Regions from separate parts of the Marinobacterium maritimum genome, predicted to be linked through region 2. Evidence: predicted binding sites of a transcription regulator. Region 2 holds the regulator's gene; each other region holds the start of a gene.

Evidence for each region. Region 2 encodes LexA, which represses DNA repair genes until DNA is damaged. Its sites were predicted from a motif close to TACTGTNTANNTANACAGTA; they were not measured.
Region 1: a site for LexA is predicted at 1,455-1,474, ahead of recN (DNA repair protein RecN). Genes of this name have one in related genera too.
Region 3: a site for LexA is predicted at 3,119-3,138, ahead of ABD013_RS02170 (DNA topoisomerase III). Genes of this name have one in related genera too.

The regions. Positions count from the first base shown of each region.
Region 1 covers NZ_BAAAET010000003.1:409,297-419,237, reverse strand. Annotated here, with positions in the region: gene recN (DNA repair protein RecN) at 1-1,429, opposite strand, end outside; gene grpE (nucleotide exchange factor GrpE) at 1,612-2,199, shown strand; gene dnaK (molecular chaperone DnaK) at 2,316-4,241, shown strand; gene dnaJ (molecular chaperone DnaJ) at 4,355-5,494, shown strand; gene dapB (4-hydroxy-tetrahydrodipicolinate reductase) at 5,544-6,353, shown strand; gene ABD013_RS12935 (YqfO family protein) at 6,516-6,827, shown strand; gene ABD013_RS12930 (V-type ATP synthase subunit B) at 6,854-8,215, shown strand; gene ABD013_RS12925 (V-type ATP synthase subunit D) at 8,222-8,827, shown strand; gene ABD013_RS12920 (V-type ATP synthase subunit I) at 8,824-9,941, shown strand, end outside.
Region 2 covers NZ_BAAAET010000001.1:735,138-745,078, reverse strand. Annotated here, with positions in the region: gene ABD013_RS03325 (DUF4892 domain-containing protein) at 1-321, opposite strand, end outside; gene ABD013_RS03320 (alpha/beta fold hydrolase) at 339-1,187, opposite strand; gene ABD013_RS03315 (SixA phosphatase family protein) at 1,208-1,669, opposite strand; gene ABD013_RS03310 (NAD(P)H-dependent glycerol-3-phosphate dehydrogenase) at 1,669-2,697, opposite strand; gene ABD013_RS03305 (hypothetical protein) at 2,742-2,954, opposite strand; partial or broken gene rhlB (ATP-dependent RNA helicase RhlB) at 3,575-4,900, opposite strand; gene dinG (ATP-dependent DNA helicase DinG) at 4,906-7,017, opposite strand; gene lexA (transcriptional repressor LexA) at 7,142-7,753, shown strand; gene ABD013_RS03285 (cell division inhibitor SulA) at 7,766-8,185, shown strand; gene ABD013_RS03280 (DUF6586 family protein) at 8,196-8,723, opposite strand; gene topA (type I DNA topoisomerase) at 8,762-9,941, opposite strand, start outside.
Region 3 covers NZ_BAAAET010000001.1:480,417-490,357, reverse strand. Annotated here, with positions in the region: gene ABD013_RS02175 (aldehyde dehydrogenase family protein) at 1-1,013, opposite strand, end outside; gene ABD013_RS02170 (DNA topoisomerase III) at 1,125-3,053, opposite strand; gene ABD013_RS02165 (DoxX family protein) at 3,285-3,731, shown strand; gene ABD013_RS02160 (glutathione S-transferase family protein) at 3,780-4,763, shown strand; gene wrbA (NAD(P)H:quinone oxidoreductase) at 4,782-5,381, shown strand; gene ABD013_RS02150 (GNAT family N-acetyltransferase/peptidase C39 family protein) at 5,427-6,536, opposite strand; gene ABD013_RS02145 (RimK family protein) at 6,678-8,177, shown strand; gene ABD013_RS02140 (SDR family oxidoreductase) at 8,289-9,068, opposite strand; gene ABD013_RS02135 (DUF1330 domain-containing protein) at 9,178-9,465, opposite strand; gene chrA (chromate efflux transporter) at 9,925-9,941, shown strand, end outside.

The DNA of each region.
Region 1 (9,941 bases), on a different contig from region 2:
GCCCCACCACTTCGGCCACACCGCCGCCAATGCCGACATCGACCTCGTCGAACACCAGTGTGGGTGTGCTGGAGGTTTGTGCCGTAATCACCTGAATCGCCAAGCTTATGCGGGACAGCTCGCCCCCCGAGGCAACCTTGGCCAGCGCGCGGGCGGGCTGGCCCTCGTTGGTGCTGATCAGGAATTCCACATCTTCCAGACCGTTGGCGTTGTAACGCTCCTCGTCCAGCGGGGTCAGGCAGGCGCTGAAATGAGCCGCCGGCATACCCAGTGCATGTAGTTGCTCATCGACCTGAAGGTCCAGCAAGCCGGCGCAGCGCTGGCGTGCTTCGCTGAGTTCGGCGGCGGCCTTGAGGTAGTCTTCGCGGGCGCTGAACACATCCTGCTCCAGCTGTGCCAAGGCCTCGTCCGAGCCGGTCAGTCCGCTCAGCTCGGCCTGCAGTGACTGGTGGAACTCGATCAGCTGCTCCGGCAGCAGCCGGTGTTTGCGCGCGACCTCATAGATGGCGGACAGGCGCTCTTCCACCTCCTGTTGGCGCTCGGGGTTGGTTTCGATACTGTCGAGGAAGTGGCGAATTTCACGTTCAGCTTCTTCCACCTGGATCAGGGCGCTGTTGAACATCTCACCCGCCTGTTGCACACGCTTGTCCTGGCTGTGCAGCTGATCGAGCAACTGCAGGCAGTGCTGCAGCATCGACAGGCAGTTTGAGCCCTCGGCATCGCTGCTCAACTGCAGCAACTGGTGACCGGTGCCGAGCAGGCTGCCGGCGTTATCCAGCAGCTGCTGCTCCTGCTCCAGCTGTTCCAGCTCGCCGTCCTGAAGCGCGAGCTGGTCCAGCTCCTCGACCTGGTAACTGAGCAGCTGGATGCGGGCATTGCGTTCGTCGGAGATCTGGGTCAGTGCCAGCCACTCGCTGTCGAGTCGGCGCCATTTGTGGAATTGGCGGCGTACCTGTTCCGCCAGTTCGGTATGGCTGCCGAACTCGTCCAGCAGAACCCGGTGGTAATCCTTTTTCAACAGGCGCTGGTGTTCGTGCTGGCCGTGGATATCGACCAGGTACTGGCCGAACTCCCGCACGAGGGCGAGTGGCGTCGGGCGGCCGTTGATATAGCTGCGGCTGCGCCCTTCGCAGGTAATCACGCGACGCAGCTGGCATTCCTGAGGATCGCCTTCCAGTTCGTGCTCGTTGAGCCAAAGCATGGCCGGCGGCAGCTCGCGGATGTCGAAGCTGGCGGTCAGCTCGGCCCGGTCGGCGTCCTTGAGGACGCTGTCGCTGTCGGCCCGGTCGCCCAGGCAGAGGCCGAGGGCGTCCAGCATGATCGATTTGCCGGCACCGGTTTCGCCGCTGATTACGGTCATTCCGGTATCCAGTTCGACTTCCAGAGCATCGACAATCGCGAAATTACGGATCGTTATCTGCGTCAGCATGTGGCTCACCCTATGGGTTTATGTACAGTGGTTATTTATACAGTATTTACTGTATAAGCCATTTTCCTTCGGGCATCAATCTCTGGCTTAAAAAAATATGCTTTAGAGGTTGAATCGCGCCGGGTGGGCCCCATATAGGATGGCATCTAGGCGTAACCTCAAGAGTCAGTTGGAGAGACCTGATGGCGAAAGAGCAGCAGAACACCCAGGAAACCGTTGAGCCGATTCAGGACGCGGCTGAAACCGTGGTCGAGACAGAGGCCGGCGAGCCGAATGCTGCCGAAGCGACAGCGGCCGATGTGCTGCAACAGCTCGAGGAATCGCGTGTCGAGATCGAGGCGCTGAAAAAGGAACTGGCCGAGCTGCAGCCGCGTGCACAGGCGGAAATCCAGAACATCCGTCGCCGTGCCGAGCAGGATGTGGAAAAGGCCCACAAGTTTGGTCTGGAAAAGTTTGCCAATGAGCTGCTGCCGGTCGTGGACAGTCTGGAGCGCGCAATCGAAGCGACTCAGGGTGACGACGAGCAGACCAAGGCGATCCGTGAAGGCGTCGAGATGACCCTGAACATGTTCCTGAGCGGTATGGAAAAGTTCAATGTGGAGCAGGTGAACCCGGAAGGGCAGCCGTTCAACCCGGAGCACCATCAGGCGATGTCCATGGTGCCGGCAGAAGGCGTTGAGCCCAACACGGTGGTTGCCGTGGTGCAGAAGGGCTACCTGCTTAACGGCCGTCTGATGCGTCCAGCCATGGTAATGGTCGCAAAAGGCTGAGCAAAGGGTGAAAAGTGGCGTTGAAATTCGACAACGCGCACCCATATACAGAAACAACCAGTTTTTAGACAGATTATCAGCCCGCCCGGCGGGCAAGAGAAATATCGGAGCAGAACATGGGCAAAATTATCGGTATTGACCTGGGCACCACCAACTCCTGCGTGGCTATCCTGGACGGCGAAAAGACCAAGGTGATCGAGAACGCTGAAGGCGATCGCACCACTCCGTCTATCATCGCCTACACCAACGACGGTGAAACGCTGGTTGGTCAGCCGGCCAAGCGTCAGGCGGTGACCAACCCGGACAACACCCTGTTTGCGATCAAGCGACTGATCGGTCGTCGTTTTGACGACAAGGTCGTGCAGAAAGACATCAAGATGGTGCCGTACAAGATCACCGCAGCCGACAACGGTGACGCCTGGGTGGATGTCAAAGGTCAGAAAATGGCACCGCCGCAGGTGTCTGCCGAAATCCTGAAGAAGATGAAGAAGACCGCCGAGGATTATCTGGGCGAGACCGTGACTGAAGCGGTTATCACCGTACCGGCCTACTTCAACGATTCTCAGCGTCAGGCAACCAAGGACGCTGGCAAGATCGCAGGTCTGGACGTTAAGCGTATCATCAACGAGCCGACTGCGGCTGCGCTGGCCTACGGTATGGACAAGTCCAAGGGTGACAAGACCGTCGCAGTATATGACCTGGGTGGTGGTACCTTCGATATCTCCATCATCGAAATCGCGGACGTGGACGGTGAGCACCAGTTCGAAGTACTGGCCACCAACGGTGATACCTTCTTGGGTGGTGAAGACTTCGACCTGGCGGTAATCAACTACCTGGCCGACGAATTCAAGAAAGAGAGCGGCATCGACCTGCACAACGACCCGCTGGCGCTGCAGCGCCTGAAAGAAGCGGCCGAGAAAGCCAAGGTTGAGCTGTCTTCCGCACAGGCGACTGACGTCAACCTGCCGTACATCACCGCTGATGCGACTGGTCCGAAGCACCTGAACGTAAAACTGACCCGCTCCAAGCTGGAATCCCTGGTAGAAGAGCTGGTGGTGCGCTCCATCGAGCCGTGCCGCATCGCGATCCAGGACTCCGGTGTGTCCGCGTCTGAGATCGACGAAGTGATCCTGGTCGGTGGTCAGACCCGTATGCCGCTGGTTCAGCAGAAAGTGGCCGAGTTCTTCGGCAAGGAACCGCGCAAGGACGTGAACCCGGATGAAGCCGTGGCGATTGGTGCTGCGATTCAGGGTGCCGTGCTGTCCGGTGACGTCAAAGACGTACTGCTGTTGGACGTGACTCCGCTGACCCTGGGTATCGAAACCATGGGCGGCGTGGCGACTCCGCTGATCGAGAAGAACACCACTATCCCGACCAAGAAGTCTCAGGTGTTCTCGACTGCCGATGACAACCAGACCGCGGTAACCATCCACGTGGTTCAGGGTGAACGCAAGCAGGCCGCACAGAACAAGTCTCTGGGTCGTTTCGACCTGGCTGACATCCCGCCGGCACCGCGTGGCATGCCGCAGATCGAAGTGACCTTCGACATCGATGCCAACGGTATCCTGAACGTGTCCGCGAAGGACAAGGCGACCGGCAAGGAACAGTCCATCGTGATCAAGGCCTCTTCCGGCCTGAACGATGACGAGATCGAACAGATGGTTCGCGACGCCGAAGCGCACGCCGAAGAAGACAAGAAGTTCGAAGAGCTGACCGGTGCGCGTAACCAGGGTGACGCGATGATCCACACGGCGCAGAAAACGCTGAAGGATGCCGGCGACAAGGCGACCGACGAAGAGAAGAGCCAGATCGAAGCCGCCATCAAGGAACTGGAAGAAGTTCTGAAGGGTTCCGATAAGGAAGCGATCGAAGGCAAGACTGAAGCGCTGACTGAAGCTCTGTCTGCTGTCGCGCAGAAGATGTACGCCGAAGCGGCTCAGGCTGAGCAGCAGGCGGGTGGTGCCGAAGCCGGTGCCAAGGATGCGGCGGACGACGTTGTTGACGCCGAGTTCGAAGAAGTTAAGGACGACGACAAGAAGTAAACGCTTCAATGCGTTCGCGCATGTCGATCGTTGCAGTGTGACAGCGCGGGCTCAGGCCCGCGTTGTCATGTCCGGCTCTTGCGGGCCAAACCTTAACCAGTCAGATTCGGATCATGTCAAAGCAGGACTACTACGAACTCTTGGGTGTGGCGCGTGACGCGTCCGATCGCGATATCAAGAAAGCCTATCGTCGCCTGGCGATGAAGTACCATCCGGACCGTAACCCGGATGACAAAGAGGCGGAAGACAAGTTCAAAGAGATCAGCGAGGCCTATGAGGTCCTGTCTGATGCCCAGAAGAAGGCGGCCTATGACCAGTTCGGTCATGCCGGTGTCGATGGCCAGGGCGGCGGCTTTGGTGGCGGCGGTTTCGAGGGTAACTTCTCCGACATCTTCGGTGATGTGTTTGGCGACATCTTCGGCGGTGGCGGCGGTGGTGGCGGTCGACGCCGCTCCGGTGTGCAGCGTGGTGCCGATCTGCGCTACAACCTGGACCTGTCGCTGGAAGAAGCGGTCCGTGGCTGTGAGAAAACTCTGGAGATTCCGACGCTGGTGGGCTGTGAAGTCTGCGATGGCAGTGGCGCCAAACCGGGTACCAGTGCCAAGACCTGCTCCACCTGTGGTGGCATGGGACAGGTGCGCATGCAGCAGGGTTTCTTCTCGGTACAGCAGACCTGCCCCACCTGTCGTGGCGAGGGCAAGGTCATCTCCGACCCCTGTGATGCCTGTCACGGTCAGGGGCGTGTCGAGAAAACCAAGACGCTGCAGGTCAAGATTCCGGCGGGCGTCGACACCGGCGACCGTATCCGTTTGACCGGTGAGGGCGAGGCGGGCAGTCATGGCGGCCCGGCGGGCGACCTCTATGTTCAGGTGCACGTGCGTGAGCATCCGATCTTCCAGCGTGACGGCAAGCACCTGTACTGCGAAGTGCCGATCAGCTTTGTCGATGCGGCGCTGGGTGGCGAGCTTGACGTGCCGACCCTGGATGGTCGCGTCAAGCTGAAGATTCCGGCCGAAACCCAGACCGGCAAGCTGTTCCGTCTGCGTGGCAAGGGCGTGGCCCCGGTTCGTGGCGGCAGCACCGGCGACCTGATGGTCAAGGTGGCGATCGAAACGCCGGTGAACCTCAACAGCCGCCAGAGAGAGCTGTTGCGTGAATTTGCCGAGGCGACGGCCGAGGGTAACAGCAAGCACAGCCCGAAAAAGCACGGCTTTTTTGACTCGGTGAAGAAGTTCTTCGAAGATATGACCTGATTGCGTGCCCTTTGGGGCGCGCCGGTGCAGACAGACACAGGAATAAAGCATGATCAGAGTAGCGGTAACCGGCGCGGCCGGCCGTATGGGCAAAACCATTATCGAAGCACTGCAGCAGGATGATGCGGCTACCTTCAGTGCCGCCATCGTCGAGCCGGACAGTTCACTGATCGGTGCCGATGCCGGTGAGCTGGCGGGTGTCGGCAAGTTGGGTGTGGCCCTGGCCGGAAGCCTGGAAGCCGTGGTCGATGATTTCGATCTGTTGATCGATTTCACCGCACCCGAAGTGACCATGCAGAACGTGGCTTTCTGTGCTGCCCACGGCAAAAAGGTGGTGATTGGAACTACCGGCCTGAGTGACGGTCAGAAACAGGAATTGAAGCAGGCAGCCGATAAGACCGCCATCGTGTTTGCGCCGAACATGAGTGTGGGTGTCAATCTCTGCTTCAAGCTGCTGGAGATCGCCGCCAAGGCGCTGGGCGATGACAGCGGCTACGATATCGAAGTGATCGAAGCACACCACCGTCACAAGGTGGATGCTCCTTCCGGTACCGCTCTGCGCATGGGTGAAGTGGTTGCCGATGCGCTGGGGCGTGACCTCAAGGAATGCGCAGTATACGGTCGTGAAGGCATTACCGGTGCGCGTCCAGCCAAGCAGATCGGCTTCGAAACCATCCGTGCCGGTGATGTGGTCGGTGACCATACGGTGCTGTTTGCTACTGAAGGTGAGCGCATCGAGATTACCCACAAGGCTTCCAGCCGCATGACCTTCGCCAAGGGCGCGGTGCGTGCTGCCGGTTGGCTTGAAGGCAAACAGACCGGTCTGTTCGACATGCAGGACGTTCTGGGTCTACACTGAATTCAACCTTGTTGTTGTTCCCTCTGCCCGCTCACGTAGCGGGCTTTTTTATGCCCGAGCGCAACCTTTCTGTCACTGTGGGGCGGCATGCTGTTGATATCGCTTGCTGCAGCTGCACAGTCGGCGCTAATGTATAGCCAGATCAGGACGGCTGGAGGCTGGATGTACAAGCTCTGTTTCTTTGTCCCCGAGGCTGATGCCGAGCCGGTCAAGACGGCTCTGTTTGCGGCCGGGGTAGGCAGGATTGGTGATTACGATCAGTGTTGCTGGCAGACACTGGGTATGGGGCAGTTTCGCCCTCTGGCCGGTGCCAACCCACATCTGGGACAGCAGGGCCAGCTGGAGAAGGTGGCCGAGCTGAAGGTGGAGATGGTATGCACTGACGCGCTGATCCATACCGCTGTGGCAACCCTCAAGCAGGCCCACCCGTATGAAGAGGTGGCCTACGAAGTCTACAAGTTGGCGGATATCTGAGATCGGGCACGAGAAGGGAGATCGGTGTGACACAGCTGTTGGTTCGCTATTCGCGTATTCTGGAAATCGTCGGCGATATCGTCAAGGTGCATGTGCCCGAGCCTGACGAAGGGGAAGTGGCCGCCATTGGCTATGGCGACCTGGCCCTGATCGAAAACATCCTCGACCCGGATCAGCCGCCCTATATGGCGCAGGTGATTCAGCTGGAGCGCAACAGCGTCTCGCTGCAGGTGTTTTCCGGTACCAAGGGGCTGTCGACCAAGGCCGGCGTGCGCTTTCTGGGTCACGCCATGCAGGTGACCTTCTCCCCCAATATTCTTGGTCGTGCCTTTTCCGGTGCGGGTCGCGCCATTGATGGCGGCCCCACTTTGGCTGAAGAGGCCCGCATCGAGATCGACGGTCCCACCGTCAATCCCGCCCGGCGTATCCTGGCGTCACGCATGATCCGTACCGATGTGCCGATGATCGACGTGTTCAACTCGCTGGTCGAGAGCCAGAAGATCCCGATCTTTTCGGTGGCCGGCGAGCCCTATAACCGCCTGCTGGCGCAGATCGGTGCCAATGCCGATGCCGACGTGGTGGTGTTTGGCGGCATTGGCCTGATTTTCGATGACTACCACTTCTTCCGCCGTGCCTTCGAAGAGGCTGGCGTCAGCGCACGCACGGTGATGTTCGTGCATCTGGGCTCGGATCCTACAGTGGAAGGCCTGCTGGTGCCGGATATGGCGCTGGCAGTGGCCGAGCGTTTTGCCGTCGAAGAGGGCAAGCGGGTACTGGTGCTGCTGACCGACATGACCGCCTATGCCGATGCGCTCAAGGAGGTCGGAATCTCCATGGAGCACGTGCCATCCAACCGTGGCTATATCGGGGATCTATACTCCCAGCTGGCGCGCCGTTATGAAAAGGCCTGTGACTACAAGGGTGCAGGCTCGGTCACCATCCTGTCGGTGACCACCATGCCGGGTGATGATGTCACCCACCCGGTGCCGGACAACACCGGTTACATCACCGAAGGCCAGTTCTATCTGCACAATGGGGTGCTGGACCCCTTCGGCTCCCTGTCCCGCCTCAAGCAGCATGTCATCGGCAAGGTGACCCGCGAGGATCACGGCCAGATCATGAATACCATGGTGCGCCTCTACGCCGAGGCGCGCGACGCCCAGCAGAAGCAGGCGATGTCCTTTGATTTGACCGAATACGACGAGCGTCTGCTCAGGTTTGGTGACCTCTTCCGCACCCGCTTCATGGATATCAGTGTCTCCATGCCTTTGGAAGAAGCGCTGGATCTGTGCTGGCAGACGCTGGCGGAGTGTTTCCAGCCGCAGGAGCTGTTAATGAAGCAGCAGCTTGTGGACAAGTACTTTCCACAGGTTCAGGCGTCAGAGTAAGGCCTCATGAGCAAGCTGGCGCTCAACAAGAGCACCCTCAATCATGAAAACCAGCGACTGAAATCCTTTCGCCAGTTCGTGCCGGCACTGGATCTGAAGCGCAAGCAGATCCTGGCGGCGCGGATGGCCTCCCGTCGTGCGCTGGCCGAGTTCGAACAGCAGATGCAGCAGGTGGACGCCGAAGTGGCCCGCCAGTTGCCGATGCTGGCGGGCAGCCAGCTGGATCTGGGCTCGCTGGTGCAGCTGAAGGGTGTCCAGCAGCGTACCGATAACCTGGTCGGCATCGAGCTGCCGGTGGTGGAACGGATCGACATCGACTGTCGCCAGTACTCGCGCCTGGCGCTGCCGCCCTGGGTCGATATCCTGGCGGCCCGTTTGCAGCAGATGCTGGAACTCCGAGTGCGGCATCAGGTGGAGCGGGTGCGGTTGGAGCGCCTGGAGGCCGCACTGCAGAAGACCACCCAGCGCCTGAACCTGTTCGACAAGGTACTGATTCCGCGTACCGAAGCCAATATCCGTCGCATCCGCATTGCGTTGTCGGACGCCGAACGCGCCGGGGTGGTGCGCGCCAAGATTGCCAAGAACAAACGGGCCCGGATGGCAGCGTCATGAGTATTCAAACCCTTAACAAGGCGACTCTGGTTGGCTTGACGGCTGACAAGGCGGTAGTGCTGGATCGGTTGCAGGCGCTGGGATTACTGCACGTGATTTCGCTGGCGAAAACCCGGCCTGAAGCGGTGCTGGAACTGCCTGAAGCTGTTCATCCCGATCAGTTGCAACAGGCGATACGTTATCTGCTCAGCTGTCCGCAGAAGCGGCGGCAGGTGACGGTCGAGCGCCATTTTGATCTGCACAAGGTGGTGGTCGCGACCCTTGAGAACCGCAAGCGCCGCCTGGAACTGCAGGAGCAGCTGGATTTCCTGCGCAAGCGCATCCGCGATCTCGAGCCCTGGGGCAGCTTTGAACTGCCCGGCAACCAAGGACTGCTGGGGCACCGGCTCTGGTTTTATCTGGTGCCCAACTACCGCATGCCGGAAGTAGCCAAGACCGACCTTGCATGGTCGGTGGTACACCGGGACAACCGTTATTCCTACGTCGCAGTGATCGCCGAGGAGGAGCCACGCGCCAACCAGATGCCGGTGCCGCGCACCCATACGGGGTCCGTGCCACTGGACCGGTTGCGTCGTGAGCTGGAAGACCTGGAGATTGAGCTCGAGGCGCTGGAAGCCGAACGCGAGGCGCATACTCGCTGGCTGTATCTGCTGCAGCGCTCACTGGCGGGCAGTCAGGACCGTGCTGATTGTGACCGGGTGGGCCAGCAGACGCTGGATGCCGGTGAGATTTTTGCTGTTCAGGGCTGGTTTGCAGCTGAACAGCAGGCCTCGCTGGAGCAGTTTGCGCAAAATGAGGGGCTGGTGCTGGTCATTGACCCGGTGGCTGAAGGCGAGCGTCCGCCGACGTTGCTGGACAACCCGGAGCGGCTGGCCGGCGGTGAGGAGATCGTGCGTTTCTATCAGATGCCCGGCTACCGCGCCTGGGACCCATCACGCGTGGTGTTCTTCTCCTTTGCTGCCTTCTTTGCCCTGATTCTGTCCGATGCCGGCTATGCCCTGTTGTTGGGTGTGGTGCTGATGTTCTACTGGTCGCGCATGGGGCTGAGCGAAACCGGTCGCCGGCTCCGGGCCCTGGGCACCACGCTGACCCTGTTCTCGGCTGGCTGGGGCGT
Region 2 (9,941 bases):
GAACAGCACCTCGGCCCCCTTGCCCAGCAACTGCTCGCGCAGGTAATTGAACCCGGCGTCAGGGCCATAGCCAGCGGGCAACTGCCAGGTAATACGGGTCAGCACCGCCTGCAGCCGCTGCTCACTGTCACTGCGGATCAGACCGTTGATCTTGACAATCCCCCCCAGCATCAGGCGATAGTCAGGGTCAGGACGGTGCACTTCACTGATAACACTGGATAGCGGGAAAGGCTCAAGCCCCATAGGCAGCGCTGACTGCTGAGCCTGCAGCGGCATCGAAACCATGAGCATGGACAACAGGGACAGCAGCACAGCTTTCATCTTTCTCTCCTTGAGCGTTACAGCCTCGCGTAGAACTCGTTAATGGCCGCCGCGATCAGCCTGGCAGGGGCATCCTCCAGATGCAGGTGGTGGTTACCCGTAAACGAAAGGCGTTGCAGGCCACTGATGAGCTGGGCACGCTCATCCAGCAGCGGTGTACCTATACCATCACTTCCCATGACCAACAGCGCAGGAGCATCAATCTTGCGCAGGAAGGCACACACCTGCTCCTCTGACAGCCGCAATACCGAGGGCAGCACCAAGGCAGGATCACTGCGCCAACGGAAGCCGTGAGTCGTATGCACTATAGACCGTTCGACCAGCCAGCGGGCAGCCTGTTCCGTTACCGGGAAGCGCCCCTTCATCCTCGCGGCGACCGCCGCTTCAATATCGGGGTAGTATTTTGGGCTGCGCTCCCTGCGCTGACGGCGCCGGATGGCCAATGCCATCTTTTCGGGCAGCTCGTCCGGCTCATCCGCCATGGGGGCGAGCCCTTCCAGCAACACCAGGCTCAGCACCCGCTCTGGCATCGCACCAGCCAGCAGCGATGAAATACCGGCACCCATGGAATGGCCCAGCAGATGAAACTGCTCCCAACCCAGCTCATCGGCCACCGCCAACACATCGGCAACGTTATCCCAAATATAGTAGGGCATCGCCTCAGGCCTGTGCGCCGAGAAACCATGCCCCACCAGATCCAGGGCAACAAGCCGAACCGAGTCAAGATACGGCTCCAGCGCACGGAAGCTGGCCGCATTATCGAGCCAGCCATGCAATGCCAATACCGGACGCCCGTCAGCGGGACCCACTGCACGGGCGGCCATCAACTGGCCGTTCACCTCAAAGCGCAGCTCTTCTACGATCATGGGAAAGGTCTCTTGGTTATTCAGGTTGGATTGGCATCAAGCCAGCGAACCAGTCGCGCCATACCAGCTGCCGGCCAATCCAGTTCGAGCAGCGCACCACTGCAGGGGGCAATCAGCAACCCCTGATCACGGCCCTCGGTAAGCCAGTGGATCAGGCGACCGCACAGCGGTTGGTGAGTGACCACAACCAGGGGCGATTGATCATCGAACTGCGATTCAAGCAGCCCCGCCGCCGCCTGCAGTGAAGCTGAAGGAATAAGGCTCACCGAGGAGGACGGCTCGTGCTCACCCGACATGAGCTGAGCAGCAGTCGTGTGCGCGCGCATCCAGGGTGAACACAGCAATCGATAGTCACCAAGTACGTCCTGCAGCTGCCGACACATCGCCTGAGCCTGCAAAGTACCTCGCGATGTCAGCGGACGATCAGGGTCATGATCGGCACCGGGGACCGCTTCGGCATGACGCAGTATCAGTAGTCGCATCAGCTTTCCTGGCGCGGCAGCACAAACTCAACATCGCTGCTCTGCACGTTGAGCATCATGCCACGAGCCACTTCCTTCACCGGAGCGTTATTGAATACGACCTCATAAAGCCCCGCCACCAACGGCATGTAGATCTCAAGACTCTCGGCCTTTTCCTTGACCAGCCGAAGGGTATTGACGCCTTCTGCAACCTCACCCAAGGCAGCGACCGCCTGCTCGAGCGTTTTGCCCTCACCCAGCGCGTAACCGACACGGTAGTTACGACTTAATGGCGACATGCAGGTCACGATCAGATCACCCACTCCTGCCAGGCCGAGGAAAGTCATCGGGTTTGCTCCAAGACTGACTGCGAAACGGCTCATCTCGGCAAGACTGCGCGTCATCAGCATGCTCTTGGTGTTCTCCCCCATGCCCAGAGCTGCACTGAGCCCCGCAGCGATGGCGTAGATGTTCTTCAAGGTACCACCCAGCTCAACACCATAGGTATCGGTACTGGCGTATACCCGAAAACAGGAAGTATGCAGCAGCGCTTGAACCCGCTCACGCAGTCCGGCATCGCTGCTGGCGATAACGGTTGCCGTCAGTTGCTTCTGTACGATCTCTTTCGCCAGATTGGGACCACTAAGCACTCCGAGGCGTGCCTGAGGGCACTCCTGCTCGATAATCTGACTCATCAGACAAAAAGTGCCGGCTTCGATCCCCTTGGTGGTACTGATCAACAGCTGTTCCGGCTTGAGCCAAGGCGCAGCCTGCTTCAACACCTGGCGAAAGGCACTGCTGGGAATGGCGATGAACACCGCCTCAACCCCGGCAAGCGCCTGCTCAAGACTCATGGTTGCCGTCAGTGTGGGCGCCAGATCACGCCCCGGCAGGTAGCGTTCATTACGATGCCGCTGATTGACCTCGTTGACAGAGGCCTCGTTGCGCATCCAAAGACGCACCTCCAGACCTTTTTCAGCCATCAGATTGGCAAGGACAGTACCGAAGCTGCCGCCACCAAGGACGGCCACAGGGGACTGAGAATGCATATCTTCTCCCTCAGATTGAGCGTGGGAACCCTTGCCGGCTCCCGTCAGGATGGGTCGATTTTGTCCAACAGACGACCGATACCAAAAAACAGAAACTTGACGACAGCAAAAGCCAGTACCGCAAGCCCCAGAAACAGCATCAACTGGTTCAGGTCCTCGGTACGCTGGTAGCCTGCTATCGCCACGGCAGCAAAAAAGGCGCTGGCGAGAATCGCCAGCACCGTACTGATCCGCTGCAGATTGTGCTTATCGCTCATTTATCTGCCCGATCTGACTTTTCAACCTGCTCAGCTTGTTCAGCTTGTTCAGCTTGTTCAGCTTGTTCAGCTTGTTCAGCTTGTTCAGCTTGTTCAGCTTGTTCAGCTTGTTCAGCTTGTTCAGCTTGTTCAGCTTGTTCAGCTTGTTCAGCTTGTTCATTAGAGGGTGCTTCGCCCTCTTTCGCTGACACAACCGTTGTTTCGTCCTGGTGGCCGGCCTCATCTTCGCTGGCTGCAGATTCAGCCTGTTCAGCCGCAGGTGCCACAGGCGCATCGTCAGACTGAGCAATCATGGAATCCATTGCTTCGTCAGGAGCGTTCTCGCTCTTGGTCGCTTCATCCTGATCGGCAGCTTCAGCCGCTTCTGCCACAATCGCCTCCTGCGGCTCGACAGGCGTTGCCGCTTCAGCTCCGGACACAGCAACCTCGACAGTAACATCTGCAGTCGGTACGGTTTCAACCTGAGCAGCATCCACCTTGCCCTCCGGTGAACTTGCCTCGGCCACCGCTTCTGCAGCGCTGGCTTGTTCAGACGGCGCTTCGGTAACGTCAGCCTTGTCTGCCTCAACCGCAACCTCGGCCTCTTTTTCCACCTTACGACTGGAATCTTTCAGCGGCTTGAGCAACTCGGCTTCCGGATGGATACATTCCAGCTTGACGCCGGTTTCTCGTTCAATGTCCGGAATCAGGAAGGAATCATCCTCACAGGCAAAGCAGATCGATGTACCTGTCTGCCCGGCACGACCGGTACGACCGATACGGTGTACATAGTCGTCCGCGTCTTCTGGCAGCTGGTAGTTGATCACATGGGTGACGCCGTCGATATGGATGCCACGACCAGCCACATCTGTCGCCACCAGCACCTCAATCTTGCCACTGCGGAAGTCCTCCAGTGTCTTAAGGCGCTTGTTCTGCGGAATTTCACCAGACATCAACGCAGCCTTGATGCCATCCTTGCTTAGACGTTCAGCCAGCGCACGGGTCTCATGGCGTCGGTTGCCGAACACAATCGCGCGTTCGATACCGTTGATGCGCAGGTAGTTGCGCAGCAGCTGGTATTTCTCGTTACTGGACACCAGGAACACTTTCTGCGCCACATTATCGGTGGTCTTGTGCTCGGACTCGATCTCGATGGTGACCGGCTCCAATGTCCACTGCTCGGCCAGACGCATCACCTCATCGGTAAAGGTCGCGCTGTATAGCAGTGTCTGACGGTCGGCACCCTTGCGCGGAGTCTGGCGGATAATAGTACGCACATCCGGGATAAAGCCCATGCTGAGCATGCGGTCAGCTTCATCAAGCACCAGCACTTCGACATGGTACAGATCCACTTCCTTGGAGCGAACAAAATCAATCAGACGACCCGGGGTTGCCACCAGGATATCAACTGGCTTGGCCGCCAGCGCCTTGCGCTGCTTCTCGTAATCCATGCCACCGACCAGGGAGACCACGGACAGATCGGCATATTTCCCCAACCCTTCAGCATCGGCCGCAATCTGCAGCGCCAGCTCACGGGTCGGAGCAATGATCAGCACACGCGGCTCACCTTTTTTACGCTCGCCTTCCAGCGGGTAATCCAGCAGATCGGTCATGATACCGATCAGGAAGGCAGCGGTCTTGCCGGTACCGGTCTGGGCCTTGCCAATCAAGTCACGCCCCTGCAGCGCATGGGGGATGGTCGCCGCCTGGATTGGCGTGCAGTATTCAAAGCCGAGGTCCGCAATCGCGTGCATCAACACATCGGGCAAACCGAAATCGTGGAAACGGCGCTTGCCCTCGACAACCGGCACCTTAAACATCACCGGTGTCCAGCTGCCCTGCTGGCTGCTCGCATCACGCGGCTTGCGCGAACGGCGACGACGGCGCGGACGGTTGGAATTGGGCTTCTGTTCTGAGCCCGCTGCAGCTGTGGTCTGTTTGTCTTCAGTACTCAAGATCGGATCCATTCAGATTAACGGTTGATTTCGCGCCGAAACGGAGGCAGAGAGTCTAACAGTTGTCGGCCATAGCGTCGCGTCACAACGCGACGATCCAGCAATACAACGCGCCCACGGTCCTGTTCTGTTCGCAACAAGCGCCCCACGGCCTGCGTCAGACGCATCGACGCTGCCGGGACAGTCCAGTCGGTGAAGGCGTTGCCACCACGCGCTTCAATCCATTCTGCCATGGTAGCATCGACCGGATCATCCGGGACACTGAACGGCAGTTTGGTAATAAATACATCGGTCAGGTAGTGCCCGGGCAAGTCAACGCCCTCGGCGAAGGATGCCAGACCGAAAATAATACTGGGTTGGCCATCATCAACACGTTCACGATGACGCCGCAGGGTTTCCTGCTTGCTGTATTCACCCTGCGCCAGAACGCTATTTTTAATGGATTCATCCAGACGTTCAAGCACCGAGCGCATCTGTCGCCAGGAGCTGAAGAGCACCAGCCCTGCGGTCACGGTTGGCAACTGCTGTTCAAGCAGTTCCAGCACCTCGTCGGTATGCGCATCAGGCTGACCCGGATCGGTTTTCATCGAGGGCACCTGCAACACGCCATGACGGGCATAATCGAAGGGACTATCAAGCCGAATGGCGTCAGTATTGGCCGGCAGCCCCAGGGAGGCAAACAGCTGATCGAAACGGCCCAGTGCAGTCAGTGTGGCCGAAGTCAGTATTGCTGCATGACATAGCTGCCACAAATGCTCCGAAAGGGTATCAGCCGCCGACACCGGCGCACTGCGCAGCTCCAGATCATCCCCCGAGGGTGACTCATGCCGATTGATCCAGCGCGCCGTAGGCGACTTGCCCTCTTCATCTTCACGCGCATAACTGCGCGACAGCCAGGCAATATGCTGCACCCGCCCCCAGAGGCTGCCCAGTTGAGGAAACCAGCGCTCGGCAGCAGCTCGGGGAATATCCGCCAGACCGCCTTCCAGCGCTTCCTTGAGCACATCGACAATCTGTTCCAGATGCTGCTGAGCACGGTCCGCCGCATGTCCCAGCATAGCGCAGGGCTCAATCAACGGTGACGGAATCTTGCCACCGGCAAAGCGATAGCGATCCTTGGCATGCTCATTCATCATCGGACGCAGCAGCACTTCGAGCTGCTCCAGCGACACACTCATGTCATCAAAGGGGCGATGCAAGCGCTCCACAGGGTCCGCCAGTTGCACCGCCGAGCCGGTATCCTGCAGCATCTGGGCCAGCTGCTTTTGGGCCGAGCGCAGCATGCGACGACTGCTTTCCAGGCGCGTTCCAAAGGCAAAATGCCCACTGGCCTTGTCGGCCAGATGATGACCCTCATCGAAGATATAGATGGTTTTTTCCGGTTCCGGCAGAATTGCACCGCCTCCGAGCGCCAGATCAGCCAGCACCAGGTCATGATTAGCGACTATGACATCGGCTTCTTCGAGGCGATCGCGGGAACGATAGAAAGGGCAAGCACTGAAGTTGAGGCAGCGACGGTTACTGCACTGCATGTGATCGCTGGTCAGCGGCTGCCAAATCTGGTCATCAATATCATCACTGAGCGCATCGCGGTCACCGTCCCAGCGGCCGGAGGCATAGTCATCCATCAGCGACTGGTAGCGGGCCAGCACGGCAGGCTCGAGTTGCTCAGCTGCCTCGTCTTCGTACAAGGCCATCTGGCCCAGCACACCCTGCTGCTCAAGCAGGCCCTCGACCTTGTTCAAACACAGGTAACGCCCCCGCCCCTTGGCCAACCGGTATTTCATCGGCAGGCCGGCATGTTCCTCGACCTCAGGCAGGTCCTTGTTGATTAACTGCTCCTGCAGGGCAACCGTTGCGGTCGAGAGCACCAGGCGGCATTCCTTGGCACGTGCCAACGGGATCGCAGCGAGCAGGTAGGCGATGGTTTTACCGGTACCCGTGCCTGCCTCGACCACCCCTACCACCGGCTGCTCAGCGCGATTAATGGCGGTAGAGTCCGCTGCTGCCAGCGTACGAGCCACAGCCGCTACCATCTGCTTCTGTGCCGGACGCGCTTTCAGCCCCCGACTCTTCAGAAAGCGGCTGTAGGCCCCCTGTATTTCCTGTTTTTGCGCGTCGCTCAGCACAGCCTGTCCCCGTTCATGATCAGTGGCGCGATTTTACCAAGATACTGGATATTTAGACAGATAATGCTTGACCCTGGATATTCACTGTATAAAATCACAGTAAATCGATTGAGTAACGGCCGCTATGAAACTGACGAAACGACAAACCGAAGTACTGGAGTGCATCAAGCAGTACATCGACACCACCGGCTACCCGCCGACCCGTGCCGATATTGCACGTGAATTGGGCTTCCGCTCAGCCAATGCCGCCGAAGAGCACCTGAAGGCGCTGGCCCGCAAGGGAGCCATCGAGTTGACCAAGGGCACTTCCCGCGGCATCCGCCTGCCGGAGAGCGAACAGAGCCCTGCTGGTGAAGGCCTGCCGATTATAGGCCAGGTCGCTGCTGGCGAGCCGATTCTGGCCCAGGAGCATGTCGAGGATCAGTGCACGATTTCTGCCGATTTCTTCCGTCCGCGCGCGGACTACCTGCTCAGAGTAAGAGGCATGAGCATGAAGAACATCGGCATCATGGACGGCGATCTGCTTGCCGTTCATCAGACACCTGATGCCAGGGATGGGCAGATCGTTGTTGCCAGGATCGGCGACGATGTTACGGTCAAGCGTTTCAAGCGCGATGGCCACAAAGTATTTCTGATCGCCGAAAATGAAGACTTTGCCCCGATCGAAGTCGACCTGTCCGAACAGGAGCTGATTATCGAAGGTCTGGGGGTAGGGGTCATTCGACAAGGTCACTGACGAGGTTGAGCCATGCTTGCCATCAACTATGCACGTGATACCAGCAACACCCCGAGGCGGGAATACGGCCGCAACGAAGCAAGCCGTGTAACCGAGATCCTGCTGCACAACAGCCAGGTCTCACTGCACCCGGTGTTGCTGCCCATGATCGCCCAGCTTAGCCGTGACAGCCGCTGGCTAACGCTGGTCAACCCGCCCGCCGATCTCAGCCGGGAACTGCTGAACCAGGCAGGTGCCGTGACCGGGCATATCCTTTCCCTGCACAGCAGGGATGGCAAACATGAACCGCTCAAACTCTGTCAGCAGGCACTGTCTGCCGGCACTTCGCATACAGTGATTACATGGTGTGAGTCCGGCCGTACGACACCGTTACACCAGCTTGACCTGGCCGCCACCCAAGGCGGGGCTCAAGCCATTCTGGTGCGCCATTGAAAACCAGCCGTCACCATTCCTGCATATTGGCTCGCAGACGTTCCAGCAGTTCCCGGAACGCCTGCAGCCAGTCGTTGTATTCAGCCAGCACATCTCGGTCTTCCGCATGGTCCGGATTGATCTGCAACACATGAATTTCAGACACACTGGCGTCCTTTGCACTCGCCTGCACCGAGTGGTCTGAGGCATCCCAACAAGACTGATACGCCTTCAATACCTTGTGCAGCCAGCTGGCGCTATCCTGCTCCAGAATTTCCAGCTCACGCGCTTCCGGTGACTCCTGACCAGTTGCCTCCAGCTGCTCGATAAGGTCCGTGTAACGGTAAACCTTCGAGGGATCCAGACTGTAGTTTTCAGCGATCTCCCGCAGCAGCGAGGTGTAACCACTGGCCATAAAGAACAGCACCGACTCGTGATAGGACTCGATACGGGGATGCTGACTCCACTGCGGCGTTTCCTGCGCCTGTACCAGCGCCTTGATATGCAGCCGGGCAAAATTCAGTTTCTGATTGGTACGTACTGCGTAGATATCACTCATCGTTGCTGCTCTCGTTTAGTCCCTGAGTTGCGAGCAGATCAGCGTTTGCTGCTCTGCTCCTCCTGCCAGCGCCCATCACGATAGAAAGCCTTCCAACCGGTGGCCTTACCCTCTACCTCGGACATCACATACTGCTCCTTGGTCTTGCGGCTGAAGCGAATCACCGCCGGATTGCCCTCCGGGTCCTGCTGGGGCGCATCCATCAGGTAGGCATACTTGGGATCGATCTCGTCCTTGTGAGGAATCAGCTCCTTCACCAAAGGCGCTCGCGTTTCCCGCATTTTCGGGAACTTGCTGGCCGCCAGAAAGAGGCCACTGGCGCCGTCGCGCAGCACATAGGTATCTTCCACCTTCTGGCACTGCAGCTCCGGCATCGGGACCGGGTCCATCTTGGGAGGTGCCGGCTCGCCGTTCTTCAGCAGCTTGCGGGTGTTCTTGCATTCACTGTTGGTACAACCGAAGAATTTGCCGAAACGACCGGTCTTCAGCTGCATCTCCGAGCCACACTTGTCGCACTCGATGCTGGGGCCATCATAGCCCTTGATACGGAAGCTGCCCATCTCCACTTCGAAGCCGCTGCAGTCCGGGTTATTGCCGCAGACATGAAGCTTGCGCTTCTCATCGATCAGGTAGGAATCCATCGCCGCATCGCAGAGCTTGCAACGATGCTTGTTGCGCAGGATACGTGATTCTTCCTCGTCATCACCATCCACGCTGACCACCTCATCACCCGGAATCAGGTTGATGGTCGACTTGCAGCGCTCTTTAGGCGGCAGATTATAACCGGAACAGCCGAGGAACACGCCGGTACTGGCGGTACGGATCATCATCTGACGGCCACACTCGGGGCAGTCGATGTCCGTTGGCGTCGGTGTGTTGGGACGCATGCCGTGCTCATCGCCCTGAGCCTCACCGAGCTTGCCGGTAAAGCCCTGGTAGAAATCGTTCAGCAGGTTTTTCCAGTCAATATCACCCTGCGCCACCTCATCCAGCTTTTGCTCCATACGGGCGGTAAAGCTGTAATCCATCAGATCGGAAAAGTTCTCGTTGAGACGCTCAGTGACTATGTCACCCATCTTGCAGGCATAGAAACGGCGGCCCTGCACCTCTACATAACCACGATCCTGGATGGTAGAGATGATCGCGGCATAGGTCGACGGCCGACCGATACCGCGCTTTTCAAGCTCCTTAACCAGGCTCGCCTCACTGTAGCGCGGT
Region 3 (9,941 bases), 250 kb from region 2:
TGGATCAATCCCTGGATCTTGTCGAACTGGGCAGCTGAGACCACCGGGCCGATATGCTTGCCTTCCAGTGACGCCTGGTTAACCTCGGTTTTCGCCGCCACATCGATCGCGGCCTGTACCGCCTGCTCGTAAATTGAACGCTCCACCAGCATCCGCGTCGGCGCATTGCAGGACTGGCCGGAGTTCATGAAGCAATGACGCACGCCACGCACCACCGCCTTCTCGTCCGCATCGGCAAATACGATATTGGCGCCCTTGCCGCCGAGCTCCAGGCTGACACGCTTGACGGTATCGGCCGCATTCTTGGAGATGGCAATACCCGCACGGGTAGAGCCGGTGAAGGAGATCATATCTACATCCTGATGACCTGAAAGCTGGGAGCCAACCCCCATACCGTCGCCGTTGACCAGGTTGAACACGCCCGCCGGGAAACCGGCCTCATCAATCATTTCGGCAAACAGCATCGCTGACAGCGGCGAGACCTCGGACGGCTTGAGCACCATGGTGCAACCGGCTGCCAAAGCAGCCACGACCTTCAGGGTGACCTGGTTCATCGGCCAGTTCCACGGCGTGATCAGACCACAAACCCCGATCGGCTCGCGCAGGATCTGGTTGCCCGGCGCATGCTCGCCCAGCGCCTCCTCGAATTCGTAGTCGCGCAATACCCGCATGAAGTTCTTCAGGTGGTTGGCACCTGTGCCCCACTGCGCCGTCTGTGCCAGCGCGATGGGTGCGCCCATCTCCAGCGAGATTGCCTCGGCCATCTCGTTGGAACGCGCCTTGTACAGGGCATAGAGTTTTTCCAGCAGCGCCAGACGCTCCTCTTTGCTGGTTTGACTCCAGCTGTCGAAAGCCTGGCGGGCAGCCGCCACGGCCGCATCAGTGTCAGCCTGACCACCCAGGGAGATCACCGCACACACCGCTTCGGTGGACGGGTCGATGACATCAAAATCATTCGCCTGTGCCGGCGCGACCCACTGGCCGTTAATATAGAATTCGCGTTTTTCCAGCATGCTCTTGGCCTCTGTTGTTATAACTTTTGCTGTCGCTCTGCAGATACTTAACCTGTTAACAGCCAAGAGTACCGACTCCTGGCCGCAAGGTCACGACCTGGCGAGCAGGACTCAGTTGCTTTTGGCCGTTTTGCGCCGTCCCGGCGTGGCTGCTTTCTTGCGTCCATAACTGCGCTTTTTGCCGCGAGCGGGTGCCTTGATGCCACTCAGTGCATCCGGCCGGATCTGGCCAATCAACTGTGGCAACGCCTGCTGCAACGGCTGCATAAAACCCTGATAATTGAACGCCTTGCGACTGATAGCATCGAGCTGGGACTCCCAGTGGGCGGTCATATCCGGCCGGCTCAGCTCCTCCGGCAGCGCTCCGATCAACGCTTTGCCCGCCTCGGTGGCATGGATCTGCTTGCCCTGACGCTGCAGGAAGCCGCGCTTGAACAACAGCTCGATGATGCCGGCACGGGTCGCCTCTGTCCCCAGGCCATCGGTTTCACGCAACACCTTACGCAGTTCCGCATCCTGCACGAATCGGGCGATCCCAGTCATCGCCGCCAGCAGACTGGCATCGGTAAACGCCTTGGGTGGCTGAGTCATTTTCTCCAGCAGCTCACCGCGCTCGCAGTGCAGCTGCTCACCCACCTTCAGCGGTGGCAGCTGGCCTTCATCCTCCTCCTGCGCCTCCTTGCCCATCAACGCCTTCCAGCCCGGATCGGTAATCTGGCGCACCTTGGCCACGAACTGGCCACCGGCGATCTCCACCTCGACACGACGATCCGCATAACGACAGGGTGGGTAGAACTGCATCAGATACTGACGTGCGATCTGGCTGTACACCTGCAGCTCGGCACGGCTGAGCCGTTCCGACGACACCGCCTTGCTGGTGGGGATGATCGCGTGATGGGCTTCCACCTTCTTGTCGTTCCAGGCCTTGGATTTGAGGCTCAGGTCGGCACTCTGCACCGCACCGCCCAGCTCCGGCTGGGTACGAGCGATCGCCTGAGTGACGCGAGCCGCCTCGGTAAAGTGCTCGGCAGGCAGATAACGGCAGTCGGAACGGGGGTAGGTGATCAGCTGATGTTTCTCATACAGCGCCTGGGCGGCATCGAGTACCTGCTGGGCGTTGAGGCCGAAACGCTTGGCACAGTCGATCTGCAGTGCCGACAGGTTGTAGGGCAGCGGCACCGCCTGCTGGCCGGTCTTGCGTTCGTCTTTGGTGACCACTCCCGGCTTGCCCGTGATCCGCTGCACCACGTTCTCCGCCAGCGGCTTCGACAGCACCCGCCCCTCTTCATCCTGATAACGAGCACAGGCCTCACTGGGCTGCCAGCGAGCGGTAAAGCGTTCGCCACGCTCCGTCAGCAGATGGGCATCCACCTCGTAATAGGGCTTGGGCACAAAGGCGTCGATCTCGGCATCGCGCTGTACCACCAGCCCCAGCACCGGCGTCTGCACCCGACCTACCGACAGCACACCATCGTAGCCGGCTCCCCGCCCTTTTACGGTCAGAGCACGCGTCATGTTGATACCGAACAGCCAGTCGGCACGGGATCGGGCCAGCGCCGATACCGACAGAGGTACAAACTCCCTGTTGGGCTTGAGGCGTGCGATGGCACGACGCACCGCCTCGGGGTTGAGGTCGGAAATCAGACAGCGCTGCACCTGGGATCGTTTGGCGGCTGGTACCTTGAGGAAGTCGATCACTTCATCCACCAGCAGCTGACCTTCGCGGTCCGGGTCACCGGCATGGATGATCTGATCGGCCGACTTGACCAGCTTGCGCAGCACCGACAACTGCTTGCTGACACCCTTGCGCGGCTTGAGCTGCCACTCTTCAGGCAGGATCGGCAGGTGCTCCAGTCGCCACTGCTTGTAGGCCGGGTCATAAGCATCCGGCTCCGCCTGCTCCAGCAGGTGTCCGATACACCAGCTCACCACCTGATCGCCGCCACAGCGGATCATCCCTTCCTCCTTTTTCTGCGGACCGGGCAGGACGGCGGCGATGGCGCGGGCAAGGCTGGGCTTTTCGGCGATGTAGAGCTTCATGGATCCAGAATGACTGTCAGTTAAACACCTAAGGTTACGCAATCGATCAAAACAAGTCGACAAAATACTGTATGTATTAACAGCACACAAACCCTGATGCTGCCATCTATGTCTCCACTCCACCAGAAACATCAAAAAAATCGATTAATAGTCGCAGATTTACCCTATGTTTGATCGACCATGCACTGACTATAGTGAAGACAACTGAACAACATCGTTTCTGGAGAAAAAATGAACGCCTCCCTGATCACCCGCCTTATGGCCACCTCAAACAGCCTGGCGCCTCTGGCCCTGCGTGTCCCCGCCGGTATCATTTTCATGGCCCACGGCGGACAGAAACTGTTCGGCGCTTTTGGCGGCTATGGCCTCGAAGGGACGGGTCAATGGATGGCCTCTATCGGTCTGGAGCCCGGTTTCCTGATGGCGTTGCTGGCCGGCAGTGCTGAATTTTTCGGTGGCCTGGCGATCCTGATCGGTCTGCTGGTACGCCCGGCCGCAGCTGCGCTGGCCTTTGCCATGCTGGTGGCGATCTTCGCTGTGCATATCGGTAACGGCCTGTTCATGAGCAACAACGGCTATGAATTCGGCCTGGCACTGCTGGCGATCTCCGCTTCCCTGCTAATCAGTGGCGGTGGCGCCCTGTCGGTCGACCGTGTACTGAATCAGCGCCGGGCATAAAACCTGGCAGGCCCCCACTTTGACAAACACTAACCACAGGAGAGCGACATGGGCTTGCTGATGGATGGCCACTGGGTCGACCAGTGGTACGACACTGAATCGACCAAGGGCCGCTTCGTGCGCTCGAAGTCACAGTTCCGCAATTGGATCACCGCCGATGGCCAACCCGGCCCCAGTGGTGAAGGCGGGTTTCAGGCTGAGGCCGGACGATACCACCTCTATGTTTCTCTGGCCTGCCCCTGGGCCCATCGTACGCTGATCTTCCGCATCCTGAAGGGTCTGGAATCAATGATCTCGGTCTCCGTGGTCAACAGTTACATGGGCGATCACGGCTGGACGTTCGCAGCCGAGCCTGGCGCCACCGGCGATGAGCTGTTCGGTCTCGACTATCTGTACCAGCTCTATCAGAAGGCCGATCCGAATTATTCCGGCCGGGTCACCGTGCCGGTCCTCTGGGACAAGCAAAGACAGGTCATCGTCAACAACGAGTCCGCCGAGATCATCCGCATGCTGAATTCGGCCTTCGATCATCTGGGCGCTAAAGGCGGTGACTACTATCCGCAACTGCTGCGCAGCGAGATCGACACGCTAAACAGCGAGATCTACGAGCGCATCAACAACGGGGTGTACAAGGCCGGCTTTGCCACCACGCAGGACGCCTACGAGCAGGCTGTCTTTCCCCTGTTCGAAGCCCTGGAGGCTCTGGAGCAACGGTTGAGCACACATCGTTACCTGCTCGGCGAGCATCTGACCGAAGCAGACTGGCGGCTGTTCACCACGCTGATCCGATTTGATGCGGTGTACCACGGCCACTTCAAATGCAACCTGAAGCGGATCGTCGATTATCCGAACCTCTGGGACTATGTACGCGAGCTGTACCAGTGGCCGGGGGTGAGCGCGACGATCAACATGGAACATATCAAGGACCACTACTACCGCAGCCATCACACCATCAACCCGGCCGGGGTGGTGCCGGCTGGCCCAATTCTGGATTTTGACCAACCCCATCAACGTGAGCATATCGGCCACTAGGCCCAAGGAGGCATACCTGTGAGCAAAATTCTGGTTCTTTACTACTCGTCCTACGGCCATGTCGAAACCCTGGCCCGAGCGATTGCCGAAGGCGCCATGACCGTAGAGGGCAGCGAAGTCATCATCAAGCGTGTACCCGAACTGATGCCGGAGAATGTGGCCCGCAACGCTGGCGTAAAAATGGACCAGTCAGCCCCGCTGGCCGATCCGAAAGAGCTGGCCGACTACGATGCCATCATCTTCGGCACCCCGACCCGTTTCGGCAACATGGCCAGCCAGATGCGCAACTTTCTCGACCAGACCGGTGGCCTTTGGGCGCAGGGCGCCCTGATCGGCAAGGTGGGCAGCGTTTTTACCAGCACCGGCACTGGTGGCGGTAACGAAACCACCATTCAGTCATTCCATACCACCCTGTTCCATCACGGCATGGTGGTGGTAGGCCTGCCCTATGCGCTGCCCGAGATGACCGATATCAGTGCCGTTCATGGCGGCTCACCGCTGGGCGCGGCTACTATTGCCGGCGGCGATGGCTCGCGCAGCCCCAGTGAGCAGGAGCTGACCATGGCCCATTATCAGGGCGCACATGTGGCCCGCATCGCGGCCAAACTCATCGCCTGACCACCCAAATCCTGGCGGGCCTCAGTAACAGGCCCGCACTTCCCCTCAACACGCTGCCACCACCACCGCCGTACGCAGACCTTCCTTGCCAAAACGCGCCATGCGCCAGAAGCGGCTGCGCGGTATGGGGACATTCTGGCTGTCGATCAGTGCCTTGTCCTCGTCTTTGTCCACTTCGGGGTCGTGCAGATAGACGTAATGATCATCGATGCCGGTCAGTACCACCCAGTGCGGACTCTTGTGACGGCTAAGGCTCCAGCAGCTGATCAGCATCAGCACATAGGCCCCTGACGCCAGCGCTTGTTCCAGCACTTCAAAGCTGACTTCCTCGGCATGCTCGACGATCCCGGATATCTCGATCTGTTCCTTGAAGTCCTGGTGCACAAGTTCCAGCACTTCCTTTTTCAGCTCGGTTCGCACGCCGTGGATGAACAGCGGCCCTTCACGATTGATATACAGCTCGACCCTGAAACCGCGTCTGAAGGCTGCCAGTGCCAGCCCACGCGGGCCGCAGCCACCGTGGCCGGTGGTCATGAAAATGGAAGTGGCTTCGCGCCAGAGCTGCAGTTCATGGCGACGGTCCATCTCAATCTCGGGATTCAGCGCCTTCATGGCCATCAACAGGGATGCCGGACCACAGGTAAACGGCAGGGTCTGGCCATACCAGGGCACCATCCCGGGACTGCGCGTTCGTACCGCCAGAATACGCTTCTGGAACCGAAGTGCCGGGGCATGATCCTCGTAATAATCCTCGTAAAAGCCGAACTGGCGATAGCCCAGCGTACGATAGAGCCGGATCGCAGCCTCGTTATCGCTGCGCACCTCCAGCCGCAGCGCGAGGCAGTCCTGTTCCAGCGCCGCCGTCTCAGCGGCTTCCATCAGTTGCCGTGCGACACCTTGCCCTCGCAGGCGACTCTCAACTGCCAGCGAGTAGATGCGACCCAGTGAAGTACCACGATGAAACAGCACAAGAATATAGCCAGCCGGAGACTGGCTGTCGGTTTCCCCCATAATCAAGGCGCAGTGACCACGCCTGAGCATCCAGCGAAACTGGCGACGACTGATGCGATCTTCGCTAAAGGATTGCTCTTCCAGCGCTACCAGCGCAGGCAGATCATTCATCAGGGCAGGACGTGTGCGGATGCTCAGAGACATGGCATGACTCCCGGGGGACAGACACCCAGATTAAGGCCTCTACGCCCGGGAATACCAGAGGTGAGAAATATTTTTTCGACCCGATTGCGCCCACTCTAAAAGGGGTCAATAGTGCAACCATATCAACCGGCAGGATGCACCATGAGCAAGCTGAAGATTGTTGTCGACAAGAAAGAGGACTGGCAGGCGTTCTACCCGGCGGAGCAGCTGGTGAGCGCCCACGAATATTTGGCCCAGGGCAGCCAGCGGGAGCGTACACCGGTACAGATCATCAACCTGTGTCGCAACTACCGCTACCTGAGTTACGGCTACTATATTTCGCTGCTGGCGGAGGCCCGAGGTCACAAGGTGATCCCGTCAATCCAGACCATCAACGATCTGGGCCGCAAATCGGTGTATGGGCTCGGCATGAAAGATCTCAACACCCTGCTGGGCAAACTGATCGACAAGCATGCCGACCTGCGCGCTCAGCTTGAGTCGGATCAGCGATTGCAGATCACCCTCTGTTTCGGTCAGACCCACTTCTTCCCCCTGCAGGATCTGGCACGTCAGATCTTCGATCAGTTCCCCTGCCCGATTCTGCACCTGACCTTTCGCAAGGGTCCGGTGTGGGAGATCGAAACAGTGAAAGCGGGCAACCTGAAGCAGCTGAGCGAGCAGGAGGAAGACCACTTCGCCGCTGCCATCGATGCCTTCAGTCGCAAGATTTGGCGCAAGCCGACGGCACACCGGCAATACCGCTATGATCTGGCCATTCTGGTGGACCATGACGAACAGTTGCCACCATCCGATGCCAAGGCGATCAAGCAGTTTATCCGTGCCGGTCGCCAGCTGGGCATCGATGTCAGTCTGATCGGCAAGAAGGATTATGGCCGTCTGGCCGAGTACGACGGGCTGTTCATTCGGGAGACCACCTCGATCAGCAACCATACCTACCGTTTTGCCAAACGGGCGGAACGTGAGGGACTGGTGGTGTTCGACGACCCCACCTCGATCCTGCGCTGCTGCAACAAGGTATTCCTGTCGGACCTGCTGGCCACCAACGGTGTCGCCATGCCGGAGACCCATTTTCTGTTCAAGGACCACCGCAAGGAGCTAAAGCTGCTGGCCGCTTCACTCAGCTACCCGAGGGTACTGAAGATTCCGGACGGCGCCTTCTCCAAGGGCGTGGTCAAGGTTAACTCCGCCGAGGAGCTGGTCACCCAGGCCGAAGAATACTTCAAGCAGTCCGCCATCGTGCTGGTTCAGGAGTTCATGTACACCGAATACGACTGGCGCATCGGCATTCTCAACAATAAGCCGCTTTATGCCTGCAAATACATGATGACCCGTGGTCACTGGCAGATCTACAACCACAGCGGAGCAGAAACGGAGTCCGGTGACTTCGAAACCCTGCCGGTTCATGAAGCACCCGCCAAGGTGGTGAAGACCGCGTTGAAAGCGACCAAGCTGATCGGCGATGGCCTCTATGGCGTCGACCTCAAGCAATCGGCTGACAAGGTGGTGGTGATCGAGGTGAACGACAATCCCAGTATCGACTCCGACGTTGAAGACCTCTACCTGAAAGAAAGCCTCTATCGCATGATCATGGAAGAATTTCTGCGCCGGATGGAGCGGCGCCGTCTGGGAATTGGGCACTGACGGCTGGACTCTGCGCAACAGCGTTCAGTTCGAAACGCCATCTCTGCAACCCGAGATGGCATTTATGTCAGCACAGCAGCAGCCTGTAGCTGTTACTGTGCCCCCCTCTCGCTAGAAGGTTCCCGGGTAGGCGCCACCGTCCAGCAACAGGTTCTGGCCGGTGATAAAGCCGGCCTGGCTACCGCACAGGAAGGCACACATGGCGCCAAACTCTGCCGGCGTACCGAAGCGCCCTGCCGGAATCTCCTCCATTTGCTGCTGACGCACCTGCGCGGCGCTGACGCCCAGCTTCTGCGCATAAGACTCAACCGTAGACGTTAAGCGATCGGTTTCGAAAGAGCCCGGCAACAGGTTGTTGATGGTCACGTTGTGCGCCACGGTCTCGCGCGCCAGTCCGGCAACGAAACCGGTCAGGCCGCTGCGGGCACCGTTTGAAAGACCGAGAATCGAGATCGGCGCCTTCACGGCAGAGGAAGTGATATTGACGATGCGACCGAAGCCCCGCTCCTGCATGCCATCCACCACCGCTTTCATCAGAAAGATCGGTGTCAGCATGTTGGCATCTACAGCTGCATGCCAGGCCTGCTCGTCCCATTGACGGAAATCGCCCGGAGGCGGGCCACCCGCGTTGGTCACCAGAATATCGGGATCAGAGCAGACAGCCAGCACTCGGGCACGCCCTGATTCGGTGGTGATATCGGCGGCAACGGCCTGCACCCTGACACCGGTCTGGGCATGTATCGCTTCGGCGGTTTTTTCCAGCTCCTCGGCGTTACGGGCGTTGATGACCAGGTCCACGCCTTCTTCGGCAAGCGCCAGGGCACAGGCACGTCCCAGACCTTTGGAAGCACCACAGACAATGGCCTTGCGACCGTTCAGGTTCAAATTCATAGCAGAGTTATCCTTTGGTGATTGTTGGCGGGAGTCGCGTCCAAAACGCTTAAGCTTGGTGTGCGTTGCACACCAGTTCCAGACAGTCGCTACTTGCAGTGGTGAGCCCTCAAATGCCCTCAACCACAACTACGCGACCCGAGCTGCACTCGTCACGAATGGATTTCAGCCCCTGATAGAGATCGCCGTAATAAAACTCCTCGGCTTTTTCCATCGACGGGAACTCAAACAGCACAATCCGGCGTGGCTCCCAGTCCCCCTCGAGGACTTTGTGCTCTCCCCCCCGCGCAAGATACTTGCCACCGGCAGCCTCTATGGCAGGTTTTGCCTGGGTCATGAAATCCTGATAGCGCTCAAGGTTAAAGATATCGATATCGAAAATAACATATGCGCTCATCTACATTTTCCTTATTGTTATGGCGAAATTCTGCATCCTGACGTTTCACCTCTGCCGACCGAACAGCTGAACTGTTTTGAAAGCGGCAGGCCGTATCGTCCGGAAAGTTCCGTGTGACTCACGGGTAAAGTCTCACCCCATTCTCTTCAGGGGTGGGGCTCCGTCATGAGCACTCCGCTGGATGACTGTCTCTTGATAGCCCAACCGGACAGTCTGAGCGTTGCACGACATAACCTGTCAGAGAGTAAGCAATCCCGCGGCTCGAGATTTGACTTGATACGAACCCGGTTTGATATCTTGTGACAGGATTGAGCCGCTAACGGCATGAGACCCTCTGCTACAAGCTACCAAACGCCCCCACTGCAGGCACAATGCGCTCCCTGTTCGCCCGATCCTGTCATACAATCGCAACTTCAGCCGGGCTATGATGCTCGTTTTGTCAGCAACCCGCCTCCCAAAATGACCCTAGAAAAACC